Regions from separate parts of the Streptomyces sp. WMMB303 genome, predicted to be linked through region 1. Evidence: riboswitches for the same ligand, from Rfam matches in the RefSeq annotation. Region 1 holds a riboswitch; each other region holds the start of a gene.

Region 1 (2,235 bases):
GGGCAACGCATTGTAAGCGGGCGTTATCACGCTCACAATATTTCTGTTCTCGCTCATGGCTCGACGGTGGCCATTCGGGCGTACCCGCGCCAGAGGAAAGCGGTGTTCGGGTGAACGCCGGCCGCGGCGCGGCGGGCGTCGGACGGAGGGTGCACGCTCCGGTGCGTACGGCGACCGGGGCGGGGGAGGGCGCCCCCTGGTGGCCCGCCGGCCGGTGGTGCCGAGACGGCGACTGCCCGCCACCGCGAGGGTGGCGGGCAGTCGCCGCATGGGTGCTTCGGCTCAGTAGGGGCCGTTCACGTTGTCGATCGAGCCGTAGCGGTCGGCGGCGTAGTTGCAGGCCGCGACGATGTTGGCGACCGGGTCCCGCTGGTCGTAGGCGGTGCCCTCGACGTGGAAGGCGTCGAAGGTCGGCTTGATGACCTGGAGCAGGCCGATGGAGGGCGTGCCGTTCTGGGCGTTGATGTCCCAGTTGTTGATGGCGTTGGGGTCGCCACCGGACTCCCGGATGATGTTGCGGTGGATGCCCTCGTAGGTGCCGGGAATGCCGTGCTGCTTCATGATGGTCAGCGCCTCGTTGATCCAGCCGTCCAGATTGGTGGACTGGGTCTTGTGCACGCCGCCGGTGCGCTCGGCCGAGCTGCGGTCGGCGCGCTCGGGCGTGGCGTCGCTGTTCTCAGCAGGCTTCGAGGCGGCGTCCAGCGTCAGCTTCTGACCGGGCAGGATCAGGTCCGGGTCGCCGCCGACGGTCTTCTTGTTGGCCTCGTAGAGGGTGTTCCAGCCGCCCTCGATGTCGTGGTCCAGGGCGATCCGGTACAGGGTGTCGCCGCTGACGACGGTGTAGGAGCTGGGCTCCTGCTCGGTCTTCACCTGCGCGGCGGCGCCGGACCGTGCGGACTGCGTCTGCTCCTGCACCTGCGCCGGGGCGGCGTGCGCGCTGCCCGCGGCCAGCAGGGGAGCGGCGATGCCCGCACCGCCGGCGGCGAGGGCGATCGAGAGCCGGAGGCGGCGGGCGCGGAACGGATGACGGGCGTGAAGGCCACGAGACATGGGGGTGTCCTCTCCTAGCGCCTGCGAGGTGAGCTGTCGGATTCGGGCTGGAGTTGCCCGGCCATATCCGCTGTGCCGAGGCACAGCGGCCATGACTTCACCCCTAGCCGGGCCGCGAAGTGCGGCTCGGCACATAAGTGGGTCCCCCGCTCCTGCCGCGCGGTACTGGTGCGAATTTCCTAGCCGGGCGGCAGGATTCGGCGCCCCGGCAGCGGAACTCCGGCCGTTCATGGAGGCCGGAGCCAGGACACAGAAACACAATGGATTGCCCGGATCAAGGCGCGTGATTCCCGAACGGGGCAGCCGCTGGAAATGATCTAGCAATTCTTCAACGCTATGCTGTGGATCATTTTCTGTGCGTGAAAAGCCGAACCTTCCGGTCCTTCGAAAGGCTCTTATGGAAAGGCTTCCTGATGAGCTGTCAGAAGATCTTGCTGATTTCCGGGTCCGGCTGGTGTGTTTCCCGACACAGCGTACGACCGGGAAGGGCAAGTCCTGTATATCCGGACATTGCCGGTGAATACCGCAGAATGCAGCCGGTTGCCGGATCCCGTGGGGGGTCGGAGGCACCGCACGGAGCAATTCTACTAAGCGCGATCGTATATCGGCGTGCGGGGGTGCGGGGGTGGTCCGGAGCGGCCGGGGCGCGGCCGGGTGGTGGGCGCCCGGCCGCGCGCACCGGAAGCGTTCGCGATGTCGCGGCGGTGGTGTCAGTCCTGGGGGCCGTCGAGCGGGACCCCGAACCAGCGCACGGCGATGGGCCGGGTGCCCGGTCCGGCTTCGGTGCGGTCGCGCCGGAAGCGTCGCAGCAGCTCCAGGTAGGCGTCGTGGAACTCCCGCAGTTCCTCCTGTGTGAGGTGGAGGGTGCTGCGGGAGCCGGACACCCACTCGTCGTCCTCGGCCGGACGGTCCGCGTGGCGCCGGACCAGTTCGATGTCCTCCTGCAGGTGCGCCCGGTCCAGTTCCTCGGCCATGGCGCGCTCCGCGCCCGGCAGGCCCGCCCGGGAGGGGCGCCGCACGTCCGTGCCGCGCACGCCGCGCCACCAGCGTTCGCGTCCGTTCGCGTCGTGGTCGGGGTCGTCCTCGACGAGGCCGGCCCGGGCCAGCCGGCGCAGGTGGTAGCTGAGCGTCCCGGTGTTCTCGCCGAGAGCCGAGGCGAGTGCGGTGGCGGTCGCCGGGCCCGCG
Region 2 (2,235 bases), 1.3 Mb from region 1:
GAGTGCCGGTCACCGTCCGGAAGGCCGAGGGCACTCCCGTCAACGCGGCCTCGATGCTCGGCGTACTCGGCCTCGGCGCCGAGGGCGGCGAGGAGATCGTCCTGGCCTCCGAGGCGGACGGCGCGGAGGCGGCTCTGGACAGGCTGGCCAAGCTGGTCGCGGACGGGCTGGAGGAGCTTCCGGAGACGGTCTGAGCAGCTGGCCGGCCCCGGCCCCCCGCGGCCGCCGAAGCGGGCGGCACCGCAGGCCGCATGCGGCAAGCCCCCGGTCCGGTCACCGGGGGCTTGCCGCATGCGGTGCTGAGAGGGACTTCGGCCTCAGACCTTCACACCGTGCTTGCGCAGGTAGGCGACCGGGTCGATGTCCGAACCATAGTCGGGACCGGTGCGGGCCTCGAAGTGCAGATGGGGGCCGGAGGAGTTGCCGGTCGAGCCGGAGAGCCCGATCTGCTGACCCGAGGTGACCTGCTGGCCGACCGAGACGCCGATCGAGTTGAGGTGGCCGTACTGGGTGTACGTGCCGTCCTTGTGCTTGATCACGATGTTGTTGCCGTAGGCACCGCCGTTCCCGGCCTCCACGACCTCACCGGCGGCCACCGAGTGGACCGGGGTGTTCATCCCCGCGTGGAAGTCGATCCCGGTGTGGCTGCCGGACGACCACATGCCGCCGCCCTGCTGGTAACCGGTCGAGACATAGGAGCCCTCGACGGGCAGCACATAGGCGTTGAGCTTCGCACGCTCGGCCTCCCGCGCCGCCTTGCGCTTGGCCTCGCGCTCCTTCTCCGCTTTCTCGGCCGCCGCCTTGCGCCGGGCCTCGTCGGCCTTCCGCTTGGCCTCCGCCTTCGCCTCGGCGGCCGCCTCCTTGGCCTCGGACTCGGCCTTGGCCTGCTCGGCCCGGAGGGCCTGCGCGGACGCCTGCTCGTCCAGCGTCTTCGAGATCGGGCCGCCGACGGCCTCGCTCACCTCGGCGTTCTGCTGGAGCGGCGCGGTGTTCTGCCCGCCGCTCGCGGCGAAGGCGGGGGAGGCGATGGACCCGACGACGCCCACGGTGGCGAGGCCGGCTATACCGGCCGCCCCGCCCGCGGTCCTGCGGGCCTTGCTCGGACGCCTGTGCTTGCCGGTGGCACGGGTGAACGCCATAGGGAGGCGTACTCCTTTCCTTCCTTCTCGCCTACCGGGTTAGCTGACGGGTTCGGAGCAGGAAGGTCTCCTACGGACCGCCTCTTGCGAGGCCGTCCGATTCACCCCAATGGGACGTGGGTCCCCGGTCCCCCTCGGCCGCTGCCTCGGGGATTCGGCGATCGCGGTCCGTCGGCCGCGGGTGCGGTCACTTCTGACGGACAGCGGCAACGACGCTAATCGGGGCCAACTCCGAGCGGCAAACGAATCCCTGGCTTTGTCACGTACGCCACACTCCAACTCACCAGCAACCGCAACGAAAGCGGACATCACAAAGGGCCCGGAAGGAGCAATTCCTCCTCCCGGGCCCCACTTCCGCCCCCCGACCGACGCCCGTCGGCCGGGCTCAGCCGCCGGTGACCACCTTGACTTCGCCGATGCCCAACTCCCGGACCGGATCGGCGATCTGGGAAGCGTCACCGACGAGCACCGTCACCAGCCGGTCGGCCGGCAGCGCGCTGACGGCCGCCGCCGTGGCCTCCACCGTGCCTGTCTCGGCCAGTTGGGCGTAGAGCCGGCCCTGGTAGTCGTCGGGCAGGTGCTCCTCGACCTGATCGGCCAGCGTCTCCGCGACGGCCTGGGCCGTCTCGTAGCGCAGCGGAGCGACCCCCACCAGGTTCCGCACGGCCACGTCCCGCTCCTCGTCGGTCAGCCCCTCCGCTGCCAGCGTCCGCAGCACCTGCCACAGATCGGCCAGCGCGGGACCGGTCACGTCCGTGGCCACCGAGCCGCTGATGGCCAGCAGCGCGGCCCCGCTGCCGTCCTCAGCCGAACGCAGCACATGCCCGAACGCGCGGACCCCGTAGGTGTAGCCCTTCTCCTCGCGCAGCACCCGGTCCAGCCGCGAGGTGAGGGTGCCGCCCAGGCAGTAGACGCCCAGCAGCTGCGCGGGCCACACCCGGTCGTGCCGGTCCGCCCCGACCCGTCCGATCAGCAACTGCGTCTGCACCGCACCGGGCCGGTCCACGATGACGACCCGGCCGGTGTCGTCCGCGGTGATCGGCGGCATCGCACGCGAGTCGACCACAGCGCCCGTCCAGCCGCCCAGCGTCTCGGC
Region 3 (2,235 bases), 490 kb from region 1:
CCTGTCGGCATTCATCTGCATGCCGCGACCGTAGCGCGGGGGCGGGCGGTCCCGCAGGCGCGCACACCGGGCGGCCCGGACGTCGCGCCCCGATGCCGGTCCGTGTCGGGGGCACGCGTGCGGTGCGGTCAGCTGTGACTCCCGTGTCCGTGCTCAGACCCCTGAGTCCCTTGTCCGTGCTCGGACCTTGACGTGCTTGTCGGCGCTCAGACCTTGACGCCCTTGTCGCGGAGCCACGGCAGCGGGTCCACCGGGTCGCCGCCGTGCGGGCGGACCTCGACGTGCAGGTGGGGGCCCGTGGAGTTGCCGGTGGAGCCGACCCGCCCGATCACATCGCCGGTGCCGACCTTGTCGCCGGCCGATCTGGTCATGGACGAGAGGTGGCAGAACCAGAGTTCGGTACCGTCCTCCAGCCGCAGCACGACGCGGTAGCCGTACGAACCGGCCCAGCCGGCCTCCTTGACCGTTCCGCTGTGGACGGCCTTGACGGGCGTGCCGTTGGGGGCGGCGAAGTCCTGTCCGGTGTGGTCGCTCTGCCACATGCCGCCCGCCTGGCCGAATCCGGCGCTGAGCTGGAAGGAGGCCAGCGGTGCCGTGTAGCTGCGGGCGAGTTCGGCGCGGCGGGCCGCTTCGGCCTTGCGCTTCCGCTCGGCTTCCGCCTTGCGCTCCTGCTCGGCGGCGGCCTCGCGCGCCCGCTCCTGCTTCGCCTCTTCGGCAGCGGCGGCCCGTTCCGCGGCCTCCGCCGCGGCCGCGCTCGCGGCCTGCCGGGCCGCCTTCTCGCGGGCTTCCTCGTCCGCCGCGGAGCGGTGGCGTTCGGCCTGTTCGAGGATGCGGGCCCGCAGGGCCTCGCCCGCGTCGGTGCGGCCCGCCGCCCTGTCTTCGTCGGAGAGCCCGGCCTGGGTGAGGGGAGCGGCTTGCGCGTCCCCGGCGCTGCCGGAGCCCGTCGCACCGTCGGCGTCCTCGGAGAGCAGGCCGCCGATGCCGGGCAGGTCCTCGGCGTCGGGCAGCCGGTCGGGGATGCTCCGGAGCGCGTCGGCGGCGGTGTCCACGTCGGGTACGGATATCGTGCCGGGGTCCCGGTCCTGGGCGGTCGCCATACCGCCGGCGCCGACGGCTGCGATCATGCCGACCCCCAGGACGGTGCCGCCCCGCGCCACGCCTCCGGCGCGCTGCTTGGCGACCCGGTGCCGGCCCCGTACCGGAATCGCGGAGTCCTCGGAAGGGTTCCAGTCCTCCCACGGCTCGTCACCGGCTTCACTCGCGTCCTTGTGCGGCGGCATGGGGCCGGGGCCCGGGCCGGCGGAGTCGCCGTATGTGGACGGTCCCGGGACGGGGCCGCGGGGCGCGGCCTGGCCGTAGGGCGCTGCCGGGCCTGCGTGGCCGGCCGGGTCGGTGGGTGGGGCGTACGCGTCCGTCTGGGACGCATGGCCGACGAAGCCCTGGGATCTGGAGGCCACGGGGGCGCTCTCCTTTCCTTCCTTCTCGCCTACCGGGTTAGCTGACGGGTTCGGAGCAGGAAGGTCTCCTACGGGCGTCCTCTCGCAAGGGCGTCCGATTCACCCCGTCCCCCTCGTCCGGCTGACGAGGAGGGGTGGTTCCCCGGTTCCCACGGTGCTGTGCGGCCGATCGGGTGCTGCTGTTGCACCGCGTGCGGGATTCGGCGACGGCGCACGGTGCCGTCTTCCGTGACGGCAGTGACGACCGTGCTGCGTTATCGGACGTTAATAGAACTGCGCCCGGGATTCCAAGCCGTTCCCCGTAATTGACGTGAGTCCCGCCTCGGTCTCCACCGGCCCCCTCCGTGCCTGCCCGGCCCGCGCGGCGTCCTGCGGTGGGGGCGCGCCGGCCGGCGCACCGGGCTCAGGCGTCGCGCGATGTGTCGCCCGGGGTGTCGCGGGCGACGGCGAGCAGGGCCATGTCGTCCGCTGACCGGCCACCGGTGTGGGCCGCGACATCGACGAGGACCGCCGCCAGCAGCTTCTCCGGATCGGCGAAGGAGGCGCGGGAGAGGCGCTCGGCCGGCTGGTAGAAGTCGCCCTCCGGGTTGCGGGCCTCGGACAGGCCGTCGGTGTAGAGGAGGAGCTGGGCGCCGGGCGGGAAGACGAACTCGTCCACCTGCTGAGGCGATACGGCCAGGTCCGTCATGCCGAGCGGGAGTGCGGGGATGGTGGGCTCCAGCAGGGCGGCCCGGCCGCGGTGCAGCAGCACCGGAGCGGGGTGGCCACGGTTGAGGAC

What was found. Region 1 has a riboswitch for cyclic di-AMP ahead of P2424_RS16670 (LysM peptidoglycan-binding domain-containing protein). Riboswitches for the same ligand answer to the same signal wherever they lie in the genome.
Region 2: another riboswitch for cyclic di-AMP. It lies ahead of P2424_RS22060 (M23 family metallopeptidase); the one in region 1 lies ahead of P2424_RS16670 (LysM peptidoglycan-binding domain-containing protein).
Region 3: another riboswitch for cyclic di-AMP. It lies ahead of P2424_RS14490 (peptidoglycan DD-metalloendopeptidase family protein); the one in region 1 lies ahead of P2424_RS16670 (LysM peptidoglycan-binding domain-containing protein).

What each region holds. Positions count from the first base shown of each region.
Region 1 covers NZ_JARKIN010000001.1:3,746,322-3,748,556, reverse strand. The annotation lists gene P2424_RS16675 (glycosyltransferase family A protein) at 1-57, opposite strand, end outside; gene P2424_RS16670 (LysM peptidoglycan-binding domain-containing protein) at 283-1,050, opposite strand; cyclic di-AMP (ydaO/yuaA leader) riboswitch at 1,055-1,231, opposite strand; gene P2424_RS16665 (helix-turn-helix domain-containing protein) at 1,761-2,235, opposite strand, start outside.
Region 2 covers NZ_JARKIN010000001.1:5,001,192-5,003,426, forward strand. The annotation lists gene P2424_RS22055 (HPr family phosphocarrier protein) at 1-194, shown strand, start outside; gene P2424_RS22060 (M23 family metallopeptidase) at 318-1,139, opposite strand; cyclic di-AMP (ydaO/yuaA leader) riboswitch at 1,154-1,309, opposite strand; gene P2424_RS22065 (pitrilysin family protein) at 1,525-2,235, opposite strand, start outside.
Region 3 covers NZ_JARKIN010000001.1:3,253,372-3,255,606, forward strand. The annotation lists gene P2424_RS14485 (aldo/keto reductase) at 1-15, opposite strand, end outside; gene P2424_RS14490 (peptidoglycan DD-metalloendopeptidase family protein) at 207-1,457, opposite strand; cyclic di-AMP (ydaO/yuaA leader) riboswitch at 1,469-1,673, opposite strand; gene P2424_RS14495 (PP2C family protein-serine/threonine phosphatase) at 1,861-2,235, opposite strand, start outside.